DNA from 3 places in the Bradyrhizobium sp. AZCC 1610 genome. Region 3 is predicted to be linked to each of the others. Evidence: predicted binding sites of a transcription regulator. Region 3 holds the regulator's gene; each other region holds the start of a gene.
The links. The regulator LexA, encoded in region 3, represses DNA repair genes until DNA is damaged. The targets are predictions, from matches to a motif close to TGTTCNNNNTGTGTTCNG.
Positions count from the first base shown of each region.

Region 1: a site for LexA is predicted at 3,788-3,805, ahead of V1279_RS32635 (DNA recombination protein RmuC). Genes of this name have one in related genera too.
Region 2: a site for LexA is predicted at 3,144-3,161, ahead of uvrA (excinuclease ABC subunit UvrA). Genes of this name have one in related genera too.

Region 1 covers NZ_JAZHRR010000001.1:6,652,324-6,657,511, reverse strand. The annotation lists gene recR (recombination mediator RecR) at 1-518, shown strand, start outside; gene V1279_RS32645 (hypothetical protein) at 543-971, shown strand; gene V1279_RS32640 (AmpG family muropeptide MFS transporter) at 1,076-2,446, opposite strand; gene V1279_RS32635 (DNA recombination protein RmuC) at 2,548-3,756, opposite strand; gene def (peptide deformylase) at 3,928-4,455, shown strand; gene fmt (methionyl-tRNA formyltransferase) at 4,596-5,188, shown strand, end outside.
Region 2 covers NZ_JAZHRR010000001.1:3,425,947-3,431,134, reverse strand. The annotation lists gene V1279_RS17005 (HNH endonuclease) at 1-62, opposite strand, end outside; gene uvrA (excinuclease ABC subunit UvrA) at 76-3,057, opposite strand; gene V1279_RS16995 (outer membrane protein) at 3,345-4,118, opposite strand; gene V1279_RS16990 (outer membrane protein) at 4,346-5,095, opposite strand.
Region 3 covers NZ_JAZHRR010000001.1:3,536,355-3,541,542, forward strand. The annotation lists gene V1279_RS17525 (hypothetical protein) at 1-275, opposite strand, end outside; gene V1279_RS17530 (HAD-IA family hydrolase) at 490-1,116, shown strand; gene V1279_RS17535 (molybdopterin molybdotransferase MoeA) at 1,128-2,339, shown strand; gene lexA (transcriptional repressor LexA) at 2,552-3,253, shown strand; gene V1279_RS17545 (hypothetical protein) at 3,485-3,901, shown strand; gene V1279_RS17550 (hypothetical protein) at 3,988-4,215, shown strand; gene V1279_RS17555 (ComEC/Rec2 family competence protein) at 4,223-5,188, opposite strand, start outside.

The DNA of each region.
Region 1 (5,188 bases), 3.1 Mb from region 3:
GCGCGGCGCTGCACCTGATCAAGAAGCGCGAGGCGCTGATGACGCCGCTCGCCGGCGCGCTCCAGGTCGCGATCGACAAGATTCAGGTCTGCAAGACCTGCGGCAATATCGACACGCAAAATCCCTGCACGGTATGCACCGACCCGCGCCGCGATCCCTCGACCATTGTCGTGGTCGCCGACGTCGCCGATCTCTGGGCGCTGGAACGGGCGAATGCGACCAACGGCCGCTATCACGTGCTCGGCGCCACATTGTCGCCACTCGACGGCGTCGGTCCGCAGGATCTGACCATCGACGCGTTGGTGGCCCGCGCGCACGAATCACAAGTTAGCGAAATCGTTCTGGCGCTGAACGCAACGGTTGATGGCCAGACCACCGCCCATTACATCACCGATCTCCTGCAGGACGCCAACGTCAAGGTGACCCGGCTTGCCCACGGCGTACCGGTCGGCGGCGAACTTGATTATCTCGACGAAGGTACGCTATCGGCTGCCATGCGGCAGCGAACGCTGTTCTAACCCACATCAACGGAACTGATCGACATGACGAAACCACGATTCGGCAAACGCTCCCGCTTTGCGGTCATCATCATGGCCGCAGCCCTGGTTGCGCCTTCCGCATGGGCGCAGCAGGCCGAGCCGGCGCCGAAGCCCGGCAAGCCGATCAATGCCGGCGACGTCCTGTCCGGCGAACTCAACGCTATGAAGGGCGGCAAGAAGAGCAAGCGCGCCGCGACCTACCAGATCACCAGCGAACCGCGCCGGCTGCCGCCGCCGAACGGGCTCTGCAATCTCGAAACGGGACCTGAGACGTTCCAGCTCGTCACCAGCAGCGACGCCCAGGCCGCGCAACTGAAGAATTTCATCGGCAAGGAAATTTCCGTCAAGGTCGACGAAGTCGCCTGTGCGCAGGACGCCGGGCAGATGAGCGAAGCCGTGATCACCAAATGGAGCGTGGTGACGAAGCACTAAGCAGCGAACTTCGTAGCCCGGATGGAGCGAAGCGCAATCCGGGATATCTCAGCCGCCATCGCACCGGCCCCCGGATTTCGCTCTGCTCCATCCGGGCTACAGGACTAAATCTTCACCGGCCCCAATTCGTCAAAATGCCCGCGCCGCTGCAGCCACGCCAGCAGGATCAGGCTCGGCACTGCGACCGCGACGGAGATCACGAAGAACAGCGACCAGCCCGTGGCCTCTGCCACATAGCCCGCACCTGAGGACAGGTAGGTGCGCCCTACTGCGGCGAGCGCGGTAAGCAGCGCGTATTGGGTCGCGGTGTGCAGCGGGTTCTGGCACAAGGCCGAGAGATAGGCGACGAAGATCACGGTACCGATCGCGCCAGTGAAGTTCTCCGCCGAGATGGCGACCGCCAGCGCCCATTGATTGACGCCGACATAGGCGAGCCACGCAAACACCAGGTTGGAGATCGCCTGCAGCACGCCGCCGATCCACAGGCTTGCGACCAGCGAATAGCGCCGCGCCAGATAGCCGCCGGCAAATCCGCCGATCAGGGTCGCGATAAGGCCGACACCCTTGACGATGGCGGCGTAGTCGTTGCGGGTGAAGCCGAGGTCGATCACGAACGGCGCGGTCATCGTGCCGGAAAACGCATCGGTGAATTTGAACAGCACCACGAAGGCCAGCGCCACCCAGGCATACTTGCGGGCGAGAAATTCGGAGAACGCCCCGACGGCCGCATGCATGACGCGCGAGAAAGCTGTCTCGCCGCGAGTCTTGGCCTCCGCACGCACCGATTGTTCCGGCTCGGTTGCGGCCAGCGCGGTGACGGTGCCGATCAGCACCAGTGCTGCCATGGCAACATAGCCCCACATCCAGGCTGCGTGACGCCCGATGCCGGTGCTTTCGAATGCGCTCACCAGGAATAGAACGCCGGCGGTCGATACCAGCAAGCCGATCCGGTAAGCCGCGACGTAGGAGGCCATGCCGGCGGCCTGTTCGCTCTCGGGCAGGCTTTCGACGCGGAATGCATCGACCACGATGTCCTGCGTCGACGACATCGTTGCGACCAGCAGTGCGCCGAGCGCGACGAACAGCGGCGAGCGCGCCGGGTCGGTTAGCGCCAGCAGCAAGATCGCACCGATCAGGAGCAGTTGCGAGAACACCAGCCAGCCGCGGCGTCGGCCGAAGGCGCGCGTGAAGACCGGCACGTGCAGTGCATCGACCAGCGGCGCCCAGACAAATTTCAGCGTGTAGGGCGTGCCGACCAGCGCAAACAGCCCGATGGTGCCGAGATCCACGCCGGATTCCCGCATCCATACCAGCAGCGTCGATCCCGACAGCGCCAGCGGCAAGCCTGACGAAAAGCCGAGCATCAGCACGATCAGCACGCGCGGCTGAAGATAGACGGCCCAGCCCTCGCGCCAGGACGGTGCGGGAGCGGCAGCTTTCTCAGGTGAAACGGAGGTGGATTCTGGTGCTGTCATGGAGGGGTGTTAGCAGATTCTGCAACAAAAAGACTGTCATCGCCCGGCTTCAAGCCGGGCGATGACAGTTTGATATGTGGCTATAGCTGCGCAATAACTGCCTACTCCCCCGCTTGCAGCTTGCGCGGCACGGGGAACAGCTCGGCTGTTCCGCCCTTGACCACGCGCGGCACTTCCACCGGCGCGTCGGTCTTGCTGAAATCGAGTTCCTCGATCCGCCCGGCGCGCTTTTCGATCTTGTCGGCGGAGATCAGGATCTGCCTGACGTCCTCGTTGACGTCGCCAAAATGCTTCTGCAGCTTCAGCACGCGTTCGCGCAGGCGCCCCAGATCGTCGCCGAGGTTGAGCACCTCGGTGCGGATCTGGTCGGCGGCGTCGCGCATCCTGGCGTCTTTCAGGATCTGCTGCATCACCTGAATCGCCAGCATCAGCAGCGAGGGCGACACCAGCACGACGCGGGCGCGGTAGGCCTTCTGGATCACGTCGTCGAAACCGTCGTGGATTTCGGCATAGACCGACTCCGACGGCACGAACATCAGCGCGGTATCCTGGGTCTCGCCAGTAATCAGATATTTCTCGGCGATGTCGTTGACGTGCTTCATCACGTCGTTGCGCAGCCGCTGCGTGGCGAATTTCTTTTCCTCGTCACTGCGCGCATCGTGCAGCGCAGTCATCGCTTCCAGCGGAAATTTCGCGTCGATGCAGAGCGGACGCTGGTCGGGCAGGAACACCACGCAGTCCGGCCGCTTCCCGGTCGAGAGCGTGTGCTGGAACGCGTAGGAGCCCTGCGGCATGCCGTCCTGCACGATCGCTTCCATCCGCGCCTGGCCGAAGGCGCCGCGTGACTGCTTGTTGGCGAGCACGTCGCGCAGCGTCGTGACCTGCGACGTCAGGTCGGTGAGGTTCTTGTGCGCATTGTCGATGATGCCGAGCCGCTCATGCAGCACGCGCAGACTATCCATGGTGTGGCGCGTGGTCGCTTCCATCGATTGGCCGACGCGGTGGGTCACCGAATCCAGCCGCTCATTGACCGCGCGCGCCATCTCGGCTTGGCGGCCGGCCAGCGCCTGGCCCATGGCGTCGACCCGGCCGGTGGACTCGCTCTGCGCCCGCAGCATCTCGCTCAGGCGCTCTTCCAACTCGTCGGCGCGGATCGCCTGCGCCATCGCCAGTTCCGCGCCACGGCGGCCGGAGCGGGCGATGACGATGGCGATCGCCAGCAGCAGCACCAATGCGAGCGCGCCAAAGCCTGCCAGCGCCTCGCCGACGTGGATCGGCAGGTCGCCGACGATGAAAAGAATCTCGTTCATTCGCGACTTGTAGCCCGATTCGCCGGCTTTCGCGAACGAAGAGGGAACATTTATGGTAAATGGCGGGTTAATTTTCATGTGTAACGCGGCGTTAAAAATCATGGTTAAGGCCGTCCGAATGCGTTCCGCCGCGCATTGACCCCGGCAAATCAGCAGCTTAAATCGCGCGCTATGGCCCTAAGAGAAATCATCATCCTGCCGGACAAACAGCTCCGGCTGGTCTCCAAACCCGTCGAGAAGGTGACGACGGAGATCCGCAAGCTCGCCGACGACATGTTCGAGACCATGTACGACGCCCCCGGCATCGGGCTGGCTGCGATCCAGGTCGCGCAGCCGTTGCGGCTGATCACCATGGACCTCGCCAAGAAGAGCGAGGACGGCGAAACCAAGCCGCAGCCACGGGTGTTCATCAATCCGGAAATCATCTCCTCGTCGGAGGAATTGTCGGTGTACGAAGAGGGCTGCCTCTCGATCCCCGAATATTACGAGGAGGTCGAGCGCCCGGCGCAGGTGCGCATCCGCTTCACCGATCTCGACGGCAAGGTGCACGAGGAAGACGCCGACGGCCTGTTTGCCACCTGCATCCAGCACGAGATCGACCACCTCAACGGCGTGCTGTTCGTCGACTATCTGTCAAAACTGAAGCGCGACCGCGTGATGAAGAAGTTTACGAAAGCCGCCAAGCGCGCGGCGGAGTAGACCCTACTCTATCGACCGTCATGCCCGGCCTTGTGCCGGGCATCCACGTCTTTCTTTCTCGCTGCACCAAAGACGTGGATGGCCGGGACAAGCCCGGCCATGACGGATTAAGCTGAAATCGTCCCGGGATTTTCCGCCTCATGCCGCTTCGCTTGATCTTCATGGGCACGCCCGATTTCGCGGTGCCGACGCTGCTGGCACTCGTGGCCCACGGCCATGAGGTCGAGGCCGTCTACACCCGCGCGCCGAAGCCGGCCGGGCGGGGCATGAAGCTGCAGCCGACGCCCGTGGAGCAGGAAGCGCGGCGGCTAGGGATTCCCGTGCTGACGCCGACCACGTTGAAGACGCCGGAAGCGCTTGAGGAGTTTCGCGCGCACAATGCCGATGCGGCGGTCGTCGTCGCCTACGGCATGATCCTGCCGCAAGCCATCCTCAATGCGCCGCCGCTCGGCTGCTTCAACCTGCACGCGTCACTTTTACCGCGCTGGCGCGGCGCAGCCCCGATCAACCGCGCCATCATGGCTGGCGACGCCGAGAGCGGCGTGATGGTGATGAAGATGGATACAGGCCTCGACACCGGCGACGTCGCGATGGCCGAGCGGCTACAGATCACGGATACCATGACCGCCGCCGATCTGCATGACGCGCTGGCGCCGCTCGGCGCCGACCTGATGGTGCGTGCGATCGGCGCGCTGGCACGCGGCGGGCTGCAGCTCCAGAAGCAGAGCGAAGA
Region 2 (5,188 bases), 110 kb from region 3:
GTCTCGGAAAGCGCACTCAAGCGATCATCTAAGCTCATCTTATGATGGTCGCGCGCGTCCACCTCAAGGCTCCTATTACTCCGCCGCCTCGCTCGCGCTGCTGCTCTTCCTTGGCTTCCCCTCCGCCTTCTTCAGCACCGGCGCCAAAAACTTCCCCGTATAGCTCCGCGGCGCCTTGACGATATCCTCCGGCGGGCCCCAGGCGACGATTTCGCCGCCGCCGTCGCCGCCTTCGGGGCCTAAGTCGATCACCCAGTCGGCGGTCTTGATGACTTCGAGGTTGTGCTCGATCACGACCACCGTGTTGCCTTGCGACACCAGCTCGTGCAGCACTTCCAGAAGCTTGGCGACGTCGTGGAAGTGCAGGCCGGTGGTCGGTTCATCAAGGATGTAGAGCGTGCGGCCGGTGGCGCGTTTTGACAACTCCTTAGCCAGCTTGACGCGCTGGGCTTCGCCGCCGGAGAGGGTGGTGGCCTGCTGGCCGACATGGATGTAATCGAGGCCGACGCGGTGCAGCGTCTTGAAAGTTTCGCGGACGCGCGGCACCGCCTTGAAGAATTCGGCGGCTTCCTCGACCGTCATGTCGAGCACGTCGGCGATGCTCTTGCCCTTGAACAGGACCTCTAGCGTCTCGCGGTTGTAGCGCTTGCCCTTGCAGGTGTCGCAGGTGACGTAGACGTCGGGCAAAAAGTGCATCTCGATCTTGATGACGCCGTCGCCCTGGCAGGCCTCGCAGCGGCCGCCCTTGACGTTGAAGGAAAACCGTCCCGGCTCGTAGCCGCGCGCCTTGGCTTCGGGCAGGCCGGCGAACCATTCGCGGATCGGCGTGAAGGCGCCGGTATAGGTCGCGGGGTTCGAGCGCGGCGTACGGCCGATCGGCGACTGGTCGATGTCGATGATCTTGTCGATATGCTCCAGCCCCTCGATGCGGTCGTGCGGGGCGGCGCCTTCGCTGGCGTTGTTCAGTTTGCGGGCGATGGCCTTGTAGAGCGTATCGATCAAGAGCGTCGACTTGCCGCCGCCGGAGACGCCGGTGACGCAGGTGAACAGCCCGAGCGGGATTTCCGCTGAGACGTTCTTGAGGTTATTGCCGCGGGCGTTGACGACCTTGATGGTGCGCCTGTGGTTCGGCGGCTTGCGCTCGGGGATCGCCACCGACATCTCGCCGGTGAGGTATTTGCCCGTCAGCGAGTTCGGATTCTTCATGATCTCCGCGGGCGTGCCCTGCGCCACGATATGGCCGCCATGCATGCCGGCGCCGGGGCCGATGTCGAGCACGTAATCGGCGAGCCTGATCGCGTCCTCGTCATGCTCGACCACAATCACGGTATTGCCGAGGTCGCGCAGCCGCTTCAACGTTTCCAGCAGCCGCGCGTTGTCGCGCTGGTGCAGGCCGATCGAGGGCTCGTCCAGCACGTAGAGCACGCCTGTGAGACCCGAGCCGATCTGGGAGGCGAGGCGGATGCGCTGGCTTTCGCCGCCGGACAGTGTGCCCGAGGCGCGCGACAGCGTGAGATAGTTCAGGCCGACGTCGAGCAGGAACGACAGCCGCTCGCGGATCTCCTTCAGCACGCGCGCGGCGATCTCGTTCTGCTGCGCGTTCAGCGCCTTCGGCACGGTCTCGAACCATTCGCCGGCGCGGAGCACCGACAATTCCGAGATTTCGCCGATGTGCTTGCCGCCGATCTTGACGCACAGCGCCTCGGGCTTGAGGCGATGGCCGTTGCAGCCCGCGCAGGGGATGTCGGAGAAATACTTTGCCAGCTCCTCGCGCGCCCATTCGCTCTCGGTCTCGCGGTAGCGGCGCTCGAGATTGGTGATGACGCCCTCGAACGGTTTCTTGGTGTCGTAGGAGCGGACGCCGTCCTCATAGGAGAACTTGATTTCGTCGTCGCCGGAGCCGTGCAGCAATGCTGCCTGCGTCTTCTTCGGCAGGTCCTTCCACTTGGTGTCGAGCGTGAACTTGTAGAACTTGCCGAGCGCGGTCAGCGTCTGGATGTAATAGGGCGAGGACGATTTGGCCCACGGCGCTATCGCGCCCTTGCGGAGCGTCAATTCCTTGTCGGGGATGACGAGGTCCTCGTCGATATGCTGCTCGACGCCGAGGCCGCCGCAGGCAGGACACGCGCCGTAAGGGTTGTTGAACGAGAACAGCCGCGGCTCGATCTCGGGAATGGTGAAGCCGGAAACCGGGCAGGCGAACTTTTCCGAAAACAGAATCCGTTCCGGCCCGCTCTTGTCGTGGATCTTTGCGGTCTTCTTGTCGGACTTCTTCTCTTCCACAGCCGCCGGCGCGTCGGCATATTCGATCACGGCGAGGCCTTCGGCGAGCTTCAGCGCGGTCTCAAAACTTTCGGCAAGGCGCTGGCCGATGTCGGGGCGGACCACGATGCGGTCGACCACCACGTCGATGTCGTGCGGGAATTTCTTGTCGAGCGTCGGCGCCTCGGCCAGCTCATGGAAAGTGCCGTCGATCTTGACGCGCTGAAAGCCCTTCTTGAGCCATTCGGCGAGCTCCTTCCTGTACTCGCCCTTGCGGCCGCGCACGACCGGCGCGAGCAGATAGAGCCTTGTGCCTTCGGGCAGCGCCAGCACGCGGTCGACCATCTGCGAGACGATCTGGCTTTCGATCGGCAGCCCCGTGGCGGGCGAATAGGGCACGCCGACGCGCGCCCACAGCAGGCGCATATAGTCGTAGATTTCGGTGACGGTGCCGACGGTGGAGCGCGGGTTCTTCGAGGTGGTCTTCTGCTCGATCGAGATCGCGGGCGACAGGCCGTCGATCTGGTCCACATCCGGCTTCTGCATCATCTCCAGGAACTGGCGCGCGTAAGCCGAGAGCGACTCGACATAGCGGCGCTGTCCCTCGGCATAGATGGTGTCGAAGGCGAGCGAGGATTTGCCGGAGCCGGAGAGGCCGGTGAATACGACGAGCTTGTCTCTGGGAATCTCGAGATCGACGTTCTTGAGATTGTGCTCGCGCGCGCCGCGGATGGTTATCGCGCGCAATCCTGAGCCGGCGGGTGTTTGGCGCTTCGCCCTGAGCACTTCATCCATATCGGCATTTCCAGGCGCGTGAGGCGCGCCACGTTGGGCGCGCAGTGCCCGCGAGGACCGGGGATCAGGCGCCGATGATCGAAAGTCGGAACATAGGCAGAACGATGAATGATTTCCAGTGCCGCGTACAATCCATCAACGGATTGTTTGTGCAGCCATCTTTTTGGCAGCAGCCGTCAGCAGTTCCACGCACGTGAACGGTAACGTTCCACAAGCAAACAACAAGGCAAAACAAAAAGGCCGGCGCGAGGCCGGCCTTTCGGTATTCGGTTTGCTGAAAGCGAAGCTCAATACCTCGCGACGACCGGACCGCCGAAGCGGTAGTTGATACGGGCGGTGACCATATCGACGTCCTGGCTAATACGATCAGTCCGGACGGAGGCTCCGGCCGGGAAGAGCGCACCGGTGCCGACCATCACTATGTCGCGGTCTCCCATGAACAAGTGATTGTACTCGACGCCAACCGACCAGTTCGGTGCAAATCCGTATTCCAATCCGACGCCGACTGTGGCGCCCCAACGGGTATCGTTAGCCGAATCGAAGGCCACGCCGGTGGCAATATCGAGACCGGCATACTTGTTGCTGGTGACGGCCGCGCCGCCCTTGACGTAAAGCAGCGCGTTGTTCCAAGCGTACCCGACTTGCCCGGTGAAAAGACCGAAAGCATCAATCCTGGATTCGTTTCGGGTGACGAGAAGTTGAGCGCTGGTATTTGATCCCTCGAAATCAGCCCAGTTACCCTGTGCTTCGAGGCCGAAGACCCACTGAGAGGCCTGCCAGCGATAGCCGATCTGGCCGCCGACGGTTCCGCCCGTTGCATCGTGACAGCCCTCAGGCGCGGCGGGAACAACGGGGCCCACCAAAACGAAACTAGTGATGTCCCAGCAATTGCGGCTCGAACCCCAGCCTCCGTTCGCGCCGATGTAGAAGCCGCTCCAGTCGTACATCGCAATCGCGGCGGCAGGCGCCTTGGTGTAGGGCCGAGCGGCAAGGTCCGCGGCGATCGCGGGCGCCATCCCAAGCGCGATCAGAGCGGTGGTCGTCAACAAAACTTTCTTCACGTTTCTTCCTTTCGGCATTTCCAACGCAACTACCGTAGTAGTCAATTTCAGGTTGCCGGCGCATATAGCGTGAAGTCATCGCAGAATGCTGTCGCCGAAAAACCACATCCGCGGCAAATGTATGCGCAATGCAACCGGGGAGGGTATTGACTAGGCCGCGGTACAACCAAACAAAAAGGCCGGCGCGAGGCCGGCCTTTTCGGTATTCGGTTCGCTGAAAGCGAAGATCAGTACCTCGCGATAACCGGGCCGCCGAACCTGTAGTTGATGCGAGCGGTGACGATATCAACGTCCTGGCTGATCCGGTCGGTGCCGAAGAAGGCGCCAGTCGTGTCGACGAAGGTGTGGGTGCGGTCTTGCATGAACAGGTGATTGTACTCGACGCCGACCGACCAGTTCGGAGCGAAGCCGAATTCGATGCCCGCGCCGACCACGGCACCCCAGCGGGTGTCATCACCGGTGGTGCCGACCACGAGGCCCGTGGGAACATCAAAGATGCGGTAACGATCCGCCGTAACGGCCGCACCACCTTTGACATAGAACAGAACGTTGTTGGCCGCGTAACCGACTTGGCCCGTGATCAGGCCGAATGCATCAATGCGCGACTCGTTGCGGAGCGTCGGATCGATCAGGCTGACATTGCTGCCCTGGAAGTCGGCCCAGTTGCCCTGGCCTTCAATGCCGAACACCCAGGTGCCGGCCTGCCAGCGATAACCGATCTGACCGCCGACGGTACCGCCGTCTGCGTCATGGCAACCCTCGGCTCCGACGAACGCGCCGGCCACGTCCACGAAGTCCCAGCACTTACGGCTCGTACCCCAGCCACCGTTGGCGCCGATGTAGAAGCCGCTCCAGTCGTACACGACGGCGACCGGCGCCGGCGGGGCCTTGGTGTAAGGACGCGCAGCGAGGTCAGCGGCCGCCGCAGGCGCAGCGAACGCGATGAGAGCAACCGTACCTAACAGAAACTTCTTCATCCTCTTAATCTCCAGCTTGTCCGCTTCCCTGGGTCCCGAAGCGTTTCGAAATGACGCGAGCGCCCCGCGCCGGTAGGTAATTTTATAGCGCGA
Region 3 (5,188 bases):
GGCGGCGCCTTGGCAGTATCTTTGGCCGCTGCTTTCGGCGGCGCGCTGTCGCTGCGCACCGTGCCCCAGGGATCGGTGCTCTTCTGCTCCGGGATATTGCCGAGCGAGCGCTTGTAGGCCCTTTCGGCATCCCTTTCGGCCGCTTTTTCGGTTGCCGACTTTTCCTTGTCGGTCTCACCGTATCTGGGAACAGGATTCTGAGCCTGAGCCCAGACGGGCCCGGTAAGCGCGGCGATCACACATGCAGCGCCCAAAATTCTGCCCAGGATTTTCATGCCATCACTCCCTCTTGCGACCCAAGGCGCTATTCAAGGCGCTATTTTTGACGCGCTTTTCTTCACGCGAACCGGCATCCACCCCGGATCAGTCCGGGGCAGGCTTTCGCCCGAAAGCGCTATAGCACGGCCCGCGCACGGGCTTAAGCGCCGGATCGGGCCGAATTCAGTCCAGCCCGTTGCCGATACCTGGCCAGTTTTGTAAACGATGGCCATGAATTTGCCGCCAGCGCCCTCCTCCGTCGACGTGTTGCTGTTCGACCTCGGCCGCGTCGTGCTCGATATCAGTTTCGACAAGGTGATGGCGACGTGGGCCGGGCACGCCGGCTGCGAGCCCGCCGACCTCGCCAGGCGTTTTGTCGTCAACGACAGTTTCAAGCATCACGAGATCGGCCGGATCGACGACGCGGCGTTCTTTGCGAGCCTGCGTCAGTCGCTCGGCATCGGCCTCACCGACGCGCAGTTCCTGGAAGGCTGGAACGCGATTTTCACCGGCGAGGTGCCGGGAATTGCGCCGCTGTTGGCAAGCGCCGCCAAACGCATGCCGCTCTATGCTTTTTCCAACACCAATCCGGCCCATGTCGCGCATTTCTCGCAGGCCTATGCCGACGTGCTCAGCCATTTCCGCGAGATATTCCTGTCCTCGAGCATCGGTTTGCGCAAACCCGACGCTGAAGCCTATGATCATGTGGTAAAAGCGATCGGCGTGCCGGCACAGAGGATCCTGTTCTTCGACGACTCGGCCGCCAATATCGAAGGTGCGCGGGCGCGCGGCCTTTGTGCCATCCACGTGGCATCGACGGATGACGTGGCAAGGGCACTGACCGCACTTGAAGTATAGGAGGTCTGCCCGTGGCCTTGATGCCTGTTGCCGATGCGCTTGCTGCGATCCTTGCCGGCGCCGCACCCCTGCCCGAGGAAATGATCGCGCTCGACGATGCCTGGCATCGCGTGCTGGCGCGCGACGTCGCCGCGCGGCGGACGCAGCCGCCGCGGGCGATGTCGGCGATGGACGGCTATGCGGTGCGCGCGGCCGATGCCGCCGATCTCTCGGTGCGGCTGAAGGTGATCGGCGAGGTCGCGGCCGGACGGCCGTTCGAGCGGAAGGTAGGCGCGGGCGAAGCGGTGCGGATATTCACCGGCGGCGTGATCCCTGAGGGGGCCGACGCCGTCATCATCCAGGAAGACACGGCCATCGACGGCGATTCCCTCGCCATCACCGAAGCCGCCGTTCCCGGGCGGCATATCCGCGCCGCCGGCGTCGATTTCCGCGAGGGCGATGTGCTGCTCACGCGCGGGCGCCGCCTGACCGACCGCGATTTGTCGCTCGCCGCCGGCATGAACTATCCGGAGCTTGCGGTGCACCGCCGCCCAAAGGTCGCAGTCCTCGCCACCGGCGACGAGCTGGTGATGCCGGGCGCTACCCCCGGCCCCGGCCAGATCGTCTATTCCAACGGCTACGGCATCCGGGCGCTGGCGCGGGCCGAGGGCGCCGAGGTCGTCGATCTCGGAATCGCCGCCGACACGGTCGATGCCACCGCGCAAGGTATCCGCCGTGCGCGCGAGGCAAGCGCGGATATCCTGATCACCCTGGGCGGCGCCTCGGTCGGCGACCATGACCTCGTCAAGCGGTCGCTGGAGGCCGAGGGGACGGCCATGGCGTTCTGGCGCATAGCGATGCGGCCGGGCAAGCCGATGATGCACGGCAGGCTGGGCACGATGCGGGTGATCGGCCTGCCCGGCAATCCGGTCTCCTCCTATGTCTGCGGCTTCCTGTTTCTGGTGCCGTTGATTCGTGCGCTATCGGGCTGCGACACCATCCATCATCCGCGCGAAAGCGCCTTGCTGGGCCGCGATCTCGCCGCCAACGACCAGCGCGAAGACTATCTTCGGGCACGGCTCGAAGCGCGCGCGGACGGCACGCTGATGGCGGTGCCGGTGAGCCACCAGGATTCATCGCTGCTCGGGAATCTCGCTGCGGCGCGGGCACTTGTGATACGTCCGCCGTTCGCGCCGGCTGCCGCAAAGGGTTCGCGCTGCGAACTGCTCCGGCTGCCCGAATGATGCCCTGAACGGCGCCTTTAAGGGCGTTTTGGGCCGAAGCCGCAATGCGTTCACCTGAAATTAAGTGGTTGCGGAACACATATCGAACATATAGTGTCCGTTCATGATTTGTTTCGACTGCTAGTGTCCAGGGTTGGGAGTTTTAGGGACTCCCGCGATGGACCCTGACGCTTCGGGACCGAAAGACTGTGCCAACCGGGGGATTGCTCGCGATGCTTACGCGCAAACAGTATGAACTTCTGCGTTTCATCAATGAACGGCTGAAAGAGGCCGGCGTACCGCCCTCCTTTGACGAGATGAAGGACGCGCTCGACCTGCGCTCGAAATCCGGAATCCACCGCCTCATTACGGCGCTGGAGGAGCGCGGCTTCATCCGCCGGCTGCCCAACCGCGCCCGCGCCATCGAAGTCATCAAGCTGCCGGAGCTTGCTGCCGCCGGCAACGGCCGCCGCGGCTTCACGCCGAGCGTCATCGAAGGCACGCTCGGCAAGCGCTCGGTGAGCGTGCCGGCTTCCGAGGATGACGGCAACCGCCCGGTCGCCGTCCCCGTGATGGGCCGGATCGCCGCCGGTACGCCGATCGAGGCGCTGCAGACCCGCAGCCACACCATCAGCGTGCCGCCTGACATGCTCGGCTCCGGCGAGCATTACGCGCTCGAAGTCCGCGGCGATTCCATGGTCGACGCCGGGATTCTCGACGGCGACATGGCGCTGATCCAGCGTAACGAGACCGCCGACACCGGCGATATCGTGGTGGCGCTGATCGACGAGGAGGAAGCCACGCTGAAGCGCTTCCGCCGCCGCGGCGCCTCGATTGCGCTGGAGCCGGCCAATGCCTCCTACGAAGTCCGCATCCTGCCGCCGAACCGGGTCCGGATTCAGGGCAAGCTGATCGGCCTGTACCGGAAGTATTGAACTGTCGGATTGCAGACACGACGGCGACGACACCCCGCCCCGGCCTTCGGCCGGGGTTTTTTGTGGCGCGGCCGGAACCAAGCCGCGTTAGCGCGTTTGTGATTTAGGCGCAGCGCGCCAGTCGCAGAATTGCCCAGAAACAAGAAAAGGCTCTGCGCCATGTCCACTCTGATAGAGGCTTGTGCCTCCTTCGAGACACGGGTCAGCTATCTCAAACGAGGGAGCCATCCGATGTGTGACTATAGCCTGCATGCTGTGGCAACGCGGCCTGCCCAGGTCGGCGAGACGCTGATCACCACGACCTTCCGCGGTACATCGACCCGCGGCTTTGCGTCGGAACGCGAGCCAGCAGTGGCGGTCTGCATGCTTCCCGGCACCGAGCTGGCGTTCGCCGAGGACGTCAAATACGATAACCGGTGGATCTGGACGCGAACCACCGACTGGCGGGTCGGCAAGTTTAACCAGATCGAACCCGAAGTATCCGACCGTCACCATGACGCGATCGAATTTCCTGACGGAAGCCATGTGCTGGTGACGCAGCTCTGCGAAGGCCAGCGCGCGACTGTGCTGCAATTGCCGGTGACCGAGGGCGAACGTGCACCGAAGGTGACGGAAGCGCCGCCGGCCGAATCCATCGTGACCGGATAAACGCAAACGCGAACGCGATCCGCCGGTTTAGGCCGGCGGATCGTGGTAATGTAATTTTTTCAGAACTCGGCGCCGAGGGGCAGTCGGTGGTCAACAAGGTTACATGGCAAAAGGCCGGACGCGTCACCGAGCCCGGACGATACATGTTCAGGTACGGCTGGCTCACCATCACGGCCGAGGATCTCGCGATCTGGCGGCAATTCCCCGAGGCGTCGTTCACGCTGGTCAATTTGCCATCGGAGCCCGACGCGCCTGAGGAGTTTCATCTGGGCGCCTTCGAAATACCCGCCAGCCCGACGGTCGACGAGCACTGATGTTCCTCTATTCCTCCGCCTGAAGGTCGGCCTCGGCCGGCGTCGCATCGACGGCGCGCGGCGGCACGACACGCGGCGCAAGCACGGTGGCGTCGGCCTCGCGCTCGTCGGCTGCGGCCGGCGACCACGGGCGGTCGATCCCCCTGGGCTTGGCTGCCTCGACGACAAATCCCTCACGGCCTCGCCGCAACGCCATTGCGCCCTGCCGCCGCAACCGGTCGGCATCGATGACGGAAGCCGCGCATGAAGCGGGCGCCTGCCGCAGCGTCACGATGAGCGCCGCGCGCTCGCAATCGTCCGAAAGCGCCTCGGGCTTGAGCGCCTGCGCGATAAGGCCGCCGGCGGATTGCGTTACGCAGCCAAGGTCGTCGCATGAGACGCCTGCGGTGAGCGATGCGTCAGCGGCCGTACGCGCGTCCGCGTCCGCCGCCAGCCACTCCTTCAGGAGGAAGGCATCCCGGGAGCCCTTCGCCGCATGCATCAGATGCAGCCTTCCATCCTGGCCGCGGACGGCGACATTGCGACCATCGGCGGAGATCAGGATGTCCGGCAGCGGCGCCCTCGCCGCCCATAGTGCCGCTGATAGCACCAGCACCGCGCCCGACCAGCGCAGCGGCGTGCGCAACAGGCCGAGCAGGATGATGCCGAGACTGGCCGCAATCAGCGGGCCGATGCCGAACGCCGGCACCCGCCCGACCGCGCCGGGCAGCGCCGCGACCCATTGCGTCACCGCAATCATCCAGTCGATGCCGATGCCCATGATCGCCCAGAACAGGCGATCGAAGCCGAACGGCATCGCGACGAGGCCGAGCAAGCCCGCCGGCATCACGACCGCGGAGACGACCGGCATCGCCGCGAGATTGGCCAGCACGCCGTAAGGCGTGACCCGGTGAAAGTGAAAGGCCGCGTAAGGCATGGTCGCGAGCCCCGCCACCAGCGAGGCCAGCAGCAGCATCGCGATCTCACGGCCGCC